DNA from 3 places in the Acidovorax sp. LjRoot74 genome. Region 3 is predicted to be linked to each of the others. Evidence: predicted binding sites of a transcription regulator. Region 3 holds the regulator's gene; each other region holds the start of a gene.
What was found. Region 3 encodes FNR, which switches genes on or off when oxygen is low (the NO sensors DNR and NnrR bind a similar motif). Its sites were predicted from a motif close to TTGATNNNNATCAA; they were not measured.
Positions count from the first base shown of each region.

Region 1: a site for FNR is predicted at 1,408-1,421, ahead of ACSQ3O_RS24215 (TraR/DksA family transcriptional regulator). Genes of this name have one in related genera too.
Region 2: a site for FNR is predicted at 1,334-1,347, ahead of ACSQ3O_RS15765 (type IV pili methyl-accepting chemotaxis transducer N-terminal domain-containing protein). Genes of this name have one in related genera too.

Region 1 covers NZ_CAXUTI020000001.1:5,099,956-5,103,223, reverse strand. The annotation lists gene ACSQ3O_RS24225 (MarC family protein) at 1-503, opposite strand, end outside; gene ACSQ3O_RS24220 (VOC family protein) at 500-913, opposite strand; gene ACSQ3O_RS24215 (TraR/DksA family transcriptional regulator) at 968-1,339, opposite strand; gene ACSQ3O_RS24210 (enoyl-CoA hydratase/isomerase family protein) at 1,507-2,322, shown strand; gene ACSQ3O_RS24205 (glutathione S-transferase) at 2,376-3,020, opposite strand; gene ACSQ3O_RS24200 (DUF2946 family protein) at 3,145-3,268, shown strand, end outside.
Region 2 covers NZ_CAXUTI020000001.1:3,383,474-3,386,741, reverse strand. The annotation lists gene moaA (GTP 3',8-cyclase MoaA) at 142-1,278, opposite strand; gene ACSQ3O_RS15765 (type IV pili methyl-accepting chemotaxis transducer N-terminal domain-containing protein) at 1,448-2,302, shown strand; gene ACSQ3O_RS15760 (hypothetical protein) at 2,331-3,014, opposite strand; gene ACSQ3O_RS15755 (hypothetical protein) at 3,011-3,268, opposite strand, start outside.
Region 3 covers NZ_CAXUTI020000001.1:3,794,189-3,797,456, forward strand. The annotation lists gene hemN (oxygen-independent coproporphyrinogen III oxidase) at 1-981, opposite strand, end outside; gene fnr (fumarate/nitrate reduction transcriptional regulator Fnr) at 1,175-1,897, shown strand; gene ACSQ3O_RS18025 (hypothetical protein) at 2,009-2,302, opposite strand; gene ACSQ3O_RS18030 (FixH family protein) at 2,381-2,656, opposite strand; gene ccoG (cytochrome c oxidase accessory protein CcoG) at 2,726-3,268, opposite strand, start outside.

The DNA.
Region 1 (3,268 bases), 1.3 Mb from region 3:
ATCACCACGCGTTCGCCCACTAGGCGCTGGATGCGCTCGGCCATCAGCAGCACGATGGCGCACACCGCCATGGTGACGCACAGGGCGCCCACCCATTCGAGCTTGCGCTCGGGCGCCTGGGCGACCAGCAGCATCACCGTGGCCAGGGCCGAGGGGCCTGCCAGCGCCGGAATGGCCAGCGGCACGATCAGCGGTTCGCCGGGCAGCTCGGCCTGCGGGCCAACGGCTGCCGGGAAGATCATGCGCAGCGCGATGAGGAACAGCACCACCGCACCGGCGATCTGCAGTGACAGATCGCTCAGGTTCATCACCCGCAGAAACTCCGCACCGAAGAACAGGAACACCAGCAGCAGCGCAAATGCGATCAGCACCTCGCGCAGGATCACCCGCGCCCGGCGCTCGGGTGCCACGCCACGCAGCGCATTGGCAAAGATGGGGATGTTGCCCAGCGGATCCGTGATCAGCAGAAGCAGGATGGTGGCGGACGCGAAGGTGTAGCTCACGTGGCGTACACCGCGTCCAGCGAGCGGAACCCTTTGATCTCGATCGGGTTGCCGCTGGGGTCGTGGAAGAACATCGTCCACTGCTCACCCGGCTGGCCTTCAAAGCGGACCTGCGGCTCCAGCACAAAGGCGGTATCCGCCGCCTTCAGGCGTGCCGCCAGCGCATGCCAGTCGGCCAGCTCCAGGATGGCGCCGAAGTGGGGCATGGGCACCAGGTGGTCGTCGACATGGCCGGTACGGGCACTGGTAAACGGGGTGCCCAGGTGCAGCGAGATCTGGTGGCCGAAAAAATCGAAATCCACCCAGGTGTCGGTGCTCCGGCCCTCCTGGCAACCCAGCACGCCGCCATAGAAGCGGCGGGCGGCGTCGAGATCGGTGACGTGGAAGGCGAGGTGAAAGAGGCTGCGCATCCGGCGAAGGATAGCAGCCAGGGTTCTGTTCAAGGCGTGGTGTGGCGTGGCGGCTCAGGCCGCGCGGCGGTGCTGCTCGGCTTTCTCCTGGCAATGCACGCAACGCGCTGCCTCGGGCGTGGCGTGCAGGCGGGCAGCGGTGATGTGGGCGCCGCAGTCGGTGCACTCGCCATAGGTGCCCGCCTCGACGCGGGCCAGGGCTGCTTCCACGGCAGCCAGGTGAACGGTTTCGTGTTCGTCCAGTGCGAACTCCAGTTCACGCTCTGTGGCCCGCTGGGCGCGCGGGTCTTCGGACTGGCCAAAGTGTGCGGCGGCGGCCTCGGCCCGGCCGATGGTGCCGCCGCGCTGTTCGGCCAGCTGCGCCAACAGTGAGGCCTGTTGTGCCAGCAGCAGCTGGCGGTAGGGGGCGGCTTGGGTCGTGTCCATGCAAAGCTCCTGGTGCGGTCCCGATGGGAATGTATGCCCCATGGTGCGCCTGGGGGCGGTGTTGTGTGTTGACCGGGGTCAACGGGTAGTGGGACGGTGGGGTGGCCGGGCTGCGGGCCGCCACAATGTCAGATCCCTCCACCCCAGGCGCTTTGTGCGCACCTGCCATGTCCACACCCGTACCCCCGCCCGACTACCAACGCTACGAAACCCTGCGCATCGTCCGCCGTGGCGAGCAGGGCGCGGTGCTCGACATCCAGATGCGTGCGCTGAACGGCAAGCTGCCCACGGCGGGCCATCTGGGGCACCGCGAGCTGTGCGAGATCTGGCGCGACGTGAGTGCCGACGACAGTGTGCGCTGCGCCGTGCTGCGCGGCGAAGGCGCGGGCTTTTCGGGCGGCGGCGACCTGGCCATGGTGCAGGACATGACCGAGGATTTCGAGGTGCGCTGCCGGATCTGGAAAGAGGCGCGCGACCTCGTCTACAACATCGTGCACTGCGACAAGCCCATCGTTTCGGCGATCCACGGCCCGGCCGTGGGCGCGGGGCTGGTGGCGGGCCTGCTGGCCGACATCTCGATTGCGGCCAAGGGCGCGAAGATTGTGGACGGCCACACCCGCCTGGGTGTGGCGGCAGGCGACCACGCCGCCATCGTCTGGCCCCTGCTGTGCAGCATGGCCAAGGCCAAGTACTACCTGCTCTTGTGCGACCCCGTGATCGGTGAGGAGGCCGAGCGCATCGGCCTCGTCTCACTGGCCGTGGACGAGGCAGACCTGCTGCCACGCGCCTACGAGGTGGCCGACCGCCTGGCCGCCGGCTCGCAGACCGCCATCCGCTGGACCAAACACGCGCTCAACCAGTGGCTGCGCCAGGCAGGGCCGATGTTCGAGACCTCCCTGGCCCTGGAGTTCATGGGCTTCGGCGGGCCCGATGCGCGTGAGGGCGTCGCGGCCTTGCGCGAGAAGCGCGCGCCCCGGTTCTGACAGCGGCGGCTGCGGCGCCGCGCAGCCCTCCAGGAAGCGCGTACTTCGGGGGCTTACTTCTTGGGCCTCGCCAGCATTTCAGCGGTGTTGGTCTTGCGGTCGGCGTTCACCCGCTGCACATGGGGCCGCTCGCCCATGCGGGTGAGGTACTCGCGCACGGGCAGGTCCGCCAGGTAGTCGCGGCCATAGATGATCTTGGTGGCCGAGCTGACCAGCGGCAGGTGCACGATGGCCGCGCAGTCGGCCAGGGTGAAGCTGTCGCCGCCCACATAGGGGCCGAACTTTGCCAATTGGCCGAAGGCGGCAATGTTCTTGGTGAGTTGCGCGCCCACCTTCTCCTTGGCGGTGTCGCTCACCGTGCCGCCGAAGAACGCCTGGGGGTACAGATTGCGCGCCACCAGCTCCAGGTGCAGCTCCAGAAAGGTGATCAGCTCGCGCACCTTGGCGGCTTGGTAGGGATCGGCGGGGATCAGCGGGTGCTCGGGGTGGGCGGCTTCGATGTAGTCTGCGATCACCGCCGATTCGCACAGCGGGCCGTGGGGCGTGCGCAGGTAGGGCACCTTGCCCAGGGGCGAGGCGCTGCGGTCGGTTTCGCCGACCCAGGCCAGCTCTTCGCTGAAAGGGAGGCCCTTTTCGAGCAGGGCGAGCTTGACCTTGTTGTAGTAGTTACTGGCCGAAAAACCGCAGAGCGTGAGCATGGGGGTGTCTCCTGTGTTGTTGTGGATGCCTGTGCGCATCCTAGGGCGGTGCCAGGGCCGGACCCGTCGCGCAGATGACCCTGGTCAAGGCGCTGCAGTGGGAGGCACCTACAATCAGGCGCCCATGACGCCCTCCCTGCAAACCCTCCGCAGCCTTCGCTGGCTCGCCCGCCTGGTGCTGGCGTGGTTTGTGGTGTCCATGGGCGTGGCCGTGGCGTCGCCGCTGGTCAACCCGCAGGCGATGGAGC
Region 2 (3,268 bases), 410 kb from region 3:
TGCTTGCTGCTGCCTTGGAACCGGTGCAGCACTGGGTGAGTGCACCCATGGAACTGGCTTTGCCAGGCCACCGGGTGCGTTGCCTTCCCGCGTGGCGAGAGAGGTTGAAGGCACCGCAGGTGACTCAGGGAGTGCTTCACTTCATCCACCGATGTAGCTCATCTCCACCCGCCGTCCGCCTTGGCCCGTGTCTGCAGGCAGGCTGCTTCGCAGCTCGGAATAGCGGTCCGTGCGCTGCTGCCAGATGGGTGCGATGGCCGAGGCAATGGCTTCGTCGCTCGCGCCGCCGCGCAGCAGGGTGCGCAGGTCGTAGCCTTCGGACGCAAACAGGCACAGGTAGAGCTTGCCTTCGGTAGAGAGCCGCGCGCGATTGCAGTCGTGGCAGAAGGCCTGGGTCACGCTGCTGATCACGCCGACCTCGCCCAGGTTGGGGTCGTGCCGGCCCGCTGCGTTGGCATAGCCCCAGCGCTCGGCGGTTTCGCCGGGACTGCTGGGGCTGAGCTGCACCAGGGGCAGCTCGGCGCGCAGGCGTTCAATCAGTTCGGCCGAAGGCAGCACCTCGTCCATGCGCCAGCCGTTGGTGGCGCCCACGTCCATGTATTCGATGAAGCGCAGCGTGGTGCCCGTGCCCCGAAAGTGGCGGGCCATGGGCAAAATTTCGTGTTCGTTGGTGCCGCGCTTGACCACCATGTTCACCTTGATCTGCGACAGCCCGGCAGCGTGCGCGGCCTCGATGCCCGCCAGCACGTCGGCCACCGGAAAATCCACATCGTTCATGCGGCGGAACACGGCGTCATCCAGGCCGTCCAGGCTCACGGTCACGCGGTTCAGGCCCGCGTCCTTCAGGGCCTGGGCCTTGCGCGCCAGCAGCGATCCGTTGGTGGTCAGGGTGAGGTCGGGCGCCAAGCCGTCCACCGTGCGCAGCTGGGCCAGTTGTGCCACCAGGTCTTCCAGGTTCTTGCGCAGCAGGGGCTCGCCGCCCGTGAGGCGGATCTTGCGCACCCCATGCGCCAGAAACAGCCGGGCCAGCCGGGTGATTTCCTCAAAGCTCAAGAGCGCGCCGTGGGGCAGGTAGGGGTAGTCCTTGTCGAACACCTCCTTGGGCATGCAGTAGTTGCAGCGGAAGTTGCAGCGGTCCGTCACGCTGATGCGCAGGTCGCGCAGCGGACGGCCCCGGGTGTCGGTGAGCTGGCCGGTGGGGGCCACGGGGTGTGCGGGCACCCGCGCCGCCAGAGCGGCGATGCGTTGGTCCACCAGAGGAATCACACGTTCGGCCATGGCGTGATTTTGCCGCATGGGCCCCGGCGCCGGGGGCAAGCCCCTGCGCGTGGAGTTGATCGCGGTCAAGTTTTGCCAGGGCGGCGGTGTGGCACACCTTTGACATGGCGCAGGGCGTTCTGGATGTTGCGTTGCAACAATTCGCCCATCCGATTTCAAGGGGACTTCCATGCTGTTGACGCGCGAATGTGTTGCCGAAGCCATGCCATGCCAGCGCCGGGCGGTGGTTCAGTGGGTGGCGGCAGGGGTGTTGTTGCCCACTTGGGCCACATGGGCGACTGGGGCCCAGGCGCAGATGGGGCTGTCGGGCGCCATCAACTACGCGGGCTGGTTCCGGGCGCTGTCGCAGCGCATGGCCAAGGCCTATTGCCAGCAGTACCTGCAGGTGCTGCCCGGCGCGGCGGTGGATGTGCTGGGGCTGGCGCGCAAGATGGTGCTGACCGGCAACAGCGAGCTCGCCCGGGGCATGCAGACCGGGCGCTGGCCCGCCGATGTGGGGCGCCAGCTGGAAGAAGTGCAAAAGCAGTTTGCCTTGCTCAACCAGCTGACGGCCACACCGCCCACCCAGACCGCGCTGGTGGTGGCCGCCTCCGACCAGGCCGACCGCACCCTGCTGATCGCCCAGACCGTGACCGAATCGATCGAGAAACTGGCGCAGGCGCCCAGCGCTCGGCTGGTGAACCTGGCGGGCCGCCAGCGCATGCTATCGCAGCGCCTGGCCAAAAACTACTTCTTGAGCGCTGCCAAGGTGGATTCCAAGGTGGTGCAGGCGCAGCTGGCGGCCGACGCGGCCGACTTTCGCCAGGCGCTGCAGACGCTCAAGGCCGCGCCCGTGTCCACGCCCGCCATCCGCAGCGAGCTGGAGCTGGCCGACTCGCAGTGGCTGTTCTTTGACTCGGCGCTGCGCCGCCCGGCCGATGACGCAGGGCTCAACGCGGTGGCAACGACCAGTGAACGCCTGCTGGGTGTGATGGACAAGCTCACCAACCTGTACGAAGTCGCCCTGCGCGAGGTGCTGGGCTGATCGGCTGCTCGCGGTTCTGCCCATCGGGTCACCGGACGTTGCAGGCAGCGGGCTGCGTGAAGTCCGCCAAGCGGCAATCGCGCCCCACCAGCACCAGCCGCGTGTCCAGCGCGTCAAAAAATCCTGGCGGCGGGGGCATTTGCAACTGCTGCACACGCTTGTTTGCATCGATGCGCACCGCTGCCAGCTCGTAGTCGCGCGCCAGGGCCATCCACAGGCCGTGGGCACCGGCAGACTGGCGTGCCCCGGTCATGAGGCAACGGCCCGAGTCCAGCCACCAGCGGTAGATGGCCGACGCGATGCCCATGCGCCGGTAGCCGTGCGCCACCTTGGTGTGGGGGGCGCGCAGGTGGCGGTCGGTGCGCCGGTCCACCTCTACCAGCCGGTTGAACACGGTGTAGGCCACGATGCGGTTGCGTTGCGGGTCGATGGCATACACAAAATATTCGCCATCGGCCTCGCGCAGGCGAAACACCAGCCCGTGCAGATGCAAGGGCAGTGGCTGCATCGCATCGCGTGTGCGGTGGTTGGTGCGGATGCGGTCGTGCAGTGCATCGAACTCGCGCTGGATGTCGCGGCCCGACAGGTCCAAGTCGATGCGCAGCTCGGTCAGCCACTGGGCCCAGCGGCCCAACAGGCCTGGGCTGGCCTGTGCCTTGGTGGTGGCGGTGGCATGGCCCGGCAGGTGCAGGCAGAAGGTGCTGGCCGTCATGGCGTGTTCCCCAGGCCGCCAGCCCAGCAGCCGCTCAATAGGCGCGCGGGTTGTTCGCGGGCGCAGACCTGGGCACTGTGGGGCCAGTCGGGCAAGGGCACAACCAGGCCCGCATACACCCCATAAGCCTCGCCCGCGGCAATCGTGTCGCCTGCCCACAGGCTCTCGCCCGCGCGGATGGCGCCACCGGCGTGGATGTGCCCACCGGCCCGCACCCCCCAGCCCACCTGCAGGTGGCCCTTGCAGTCCACGCC
Region 3 (3,268 bases):
CAGGCCGATCAGGTCACAGTCGGGCTGTGTACTGTAGCCCTGGAAGTTGCGGTGCAAGCGCCCTTGCCGCTTGGCCACGGCCAGGGCATCTGAGGGCAGTGCAAAGTGGTCCATGCCCACATAGACATACCCCGCCTCCATGAATGCATCCAGCGAACGCGAGAGCATGGACAGCTTGCTCGACGCGGTAGGCAGCTCGGCCGACACAATGCGACGCTGGGGCTTGAAACGCTCGGGCAGGTGCGCGTAGGCATACAGCGCGATGCGGTCGGGACGAAGCTGTGCCACCTGCGCCAAGGTGCGGTCAAACGACTCGGGCGTCTGGCGTGGAAGGCCGTAGATCAGGTCCACATTCACCGAATCAAAACCCAGCGAACGAGCAGACTCCACCAGCGCAAACACCTGCTCGGCGGGCTGGATGCGGTGCACGGCCTTTTGCACTTCCGCGTCGAAATCCTGCACACCAAAACTCAGACGGTTGAACCCCAGCTCAGCCAGCAAGGCCAGCCGATCGGCATTGACGGTACGTGGATCCACCTCGATGGAATATTCGCCGCCCGGCGCGAGCGTGAAGCTGCGCTTGAGCATGGCCATGAGTTCGCGCAGACCTGCATCAGACAGGAACGTGGGCGTGCCGCCCCCCAGGTGCAACTGGCTCACGACCTGCCCCACGCCGCAATGGGCGGTGTGCAGATCAATCTCGCGGCTCAGGTAGCGCAGATAAACCTCTGCGCGATCGTGGTGCTTGGTGATGATCTTGTTGCAGGCGCAGTAGTAGCACAACGATTCGCAGAACGGAATGTGCACATACAGGGACAGGGGCAGGGCCTTGGCCACCGAGCCCGTCCGGCGTTGCTCCAACGCGAGGATGTAGTCCTCCTGCCCAAACGCCTCGACAAAACGATCAGCTGTCGGATAGGAGGTATAGCGGGGTCCCGGCACGTCGAAACGGCGCAGGAGATCGGGCGAAACAGCAGTCATGGGGGAATATCCTTGCGTACACCCTGACTGTGCCGTACCCTTAGGAACATGTCCTTGACCTGCATCAAGTGAACAATCAGGCCGACCAGCGACAATTTGATGCATGTCAGTCGCTCAGATGCCCCCGAAGGCCTTCCCAGCTTTTCGCATCGGGCACGATATGCTCGACGCTCCACCCCTAGCTCATGTGCCTATGAACCCGCTCACCATCAAAGTCGCCTGCTCCAACTGCAACCTGCGCGAGCTGTGCATGCCCGTGGGCCTGAACGAAGAGCAACTGCAGCGCATCGACGAGGTTGTTGCCGTTCGCCGCAAGGTCAAGCGCGGTGGCACGCTATTCCGCAACGGCGAATCCTTCACCTCACTCTACGCCATCCGCACCGGCTTTTTCAAGACCTGCGTGGCCACAGAAGACGGCCGCGATCAGGTCACGGGTTTCCAGATGGCGGGCGAAATCATCGGCCTTGACGGCATCGTGAACGACCACCACACCTGCGACGCAGTGGCCTTGGAGGATGCAGAGGTCTGCGTCATGCCCTTCGACCGCATCGAAGAACTGTCTCGTGAGGTCACGGCCCTGCAGCACCATGTGCACAAGATCATGAGCCGCGAGATCGTGCGCGAACACGGCGTGATGCTGCTCTTGGGCAGCATGCGCGCCGAAGAGCGCCTCGCCGCCTTCTTGCTGAACCTGGTGCAGCGCCTGCATGCGCGGGGCTTCTCGCAGTCCGAACTGGTGCTGCGCATGACCCGCGAAGAAATCGGCAGCTACCTGGGCCTGAAACTCGAAACCGTGAGCCGCACCTTCTCCAAGTTTGTGGAAGAAGGCATTGTGGAAGTCAAACAGCGCCATGTCCGCATCCTGGACACGGACGCCCTCAAGCGCATCGTGAATAGCCAGCAGGCCTGCCACTGACTTTGTAAGAGCCCTCGCCGGGCGATCAACTGCTGCCTGCCACATTTGGTGCCGATTTCAGTGCAAAGCAAACCGGCTGCCTAGCAGCCAGCACCGTACCCCACACCGCACTCAAGAGCAGGACGATGTCTTGCGGCAGTCATCCGGCCGCTCGCCCTCTGGCACCGGGCAACGGTTCAGCTCAAAAGGTGACATGGCCAGCAGCGTAGTCAGCGCACTGCTGGCCATGGTGACAACCCAGAACGCAAAAAAAGCCAGGGTATAGACCCCTTGCCGTGACAGCGCCAGCGGCTGGCCGAACCAGTGCAGGTCCTGCGGGTCCACCATCGCAAAAACAAGCATCTCCAGCACACCCGCCATCAAGAAGGCGGGCCATGCAATCCACATCAGGCGTTGCGTCCACATATCGTTCCTGTCTCCCGGGGTGGCTCATTGGTAGCAAGGTGGCACCCTATCCTTGGGCTGCCATGGCCTCGCACAGTTTCAACGTGGCTGGTCCTGCACCGGTGTGGCGGCATGATTGCGGCCCTTCATGGCCGGTGCCAGGCTCTTCTCGGGGGCTTCCAGCGTCTGGTTGATCTCGATTCCCTTGCGGTAATAGTCTTCCGCCACCACAGGGTCTGGCCGAGACACTGCCAGCCAAAGGGTCACAAAACCCGCGACGATCACGATGGCCGGGCCGGCAATCACCAGCCAGACATGGCCAAATTTCCACCAGGGGGCTGCTTCAGCCTGGGCAATGGCTGGGTTTGAAGACATGGCGACTTACTCCTTCACATTCATCTCGATCAACACAAGGCCAGGTCGGGCCTTGCACCGGGGCGCCACTCAGCGTGGCACCAGGAACACAGATTTTTCAGACACATGGGCAGCAGCGCCCACCGCCTGCACATCAAACTGCACGGCATGGGAACCCGGGCTTGCAGAACCATACGGTATCTGCAAGCGCACCGCCACCCAGCGCGACTCGGCCGCACCGATGTCCACTTCGGCGTCGGAGGACACCTCCAGGCCTTCCAGCCCCCGCGCACTGATGCGATAGCGTTGTTCGCCCTCCGTCGCGTTCATGATCTGCAGACGGTAGATGTTCTCCAGCTTGCCCCCAGCCACGATGCGCGACAGCGCTGCGCGGTCCCGCACCACATCGACCTTGAGCGGGGTCCGCACGACCAGGCTGGCCAGCATGGCCACACACAAGGCCAGCAGCACGGCGCTGTAGATCAGCACACGGGGCCGCAGCACACGCCGCAACATCTGCGACTGGGTCCACCGCTGGGCCACACCGTTCTGGGTGGAATAGCGGATCAGCCCCCGGGGATACTGCATCTTGTCCATGACCGTGTTGCACGCATCCACGCACAGGCCACAGCC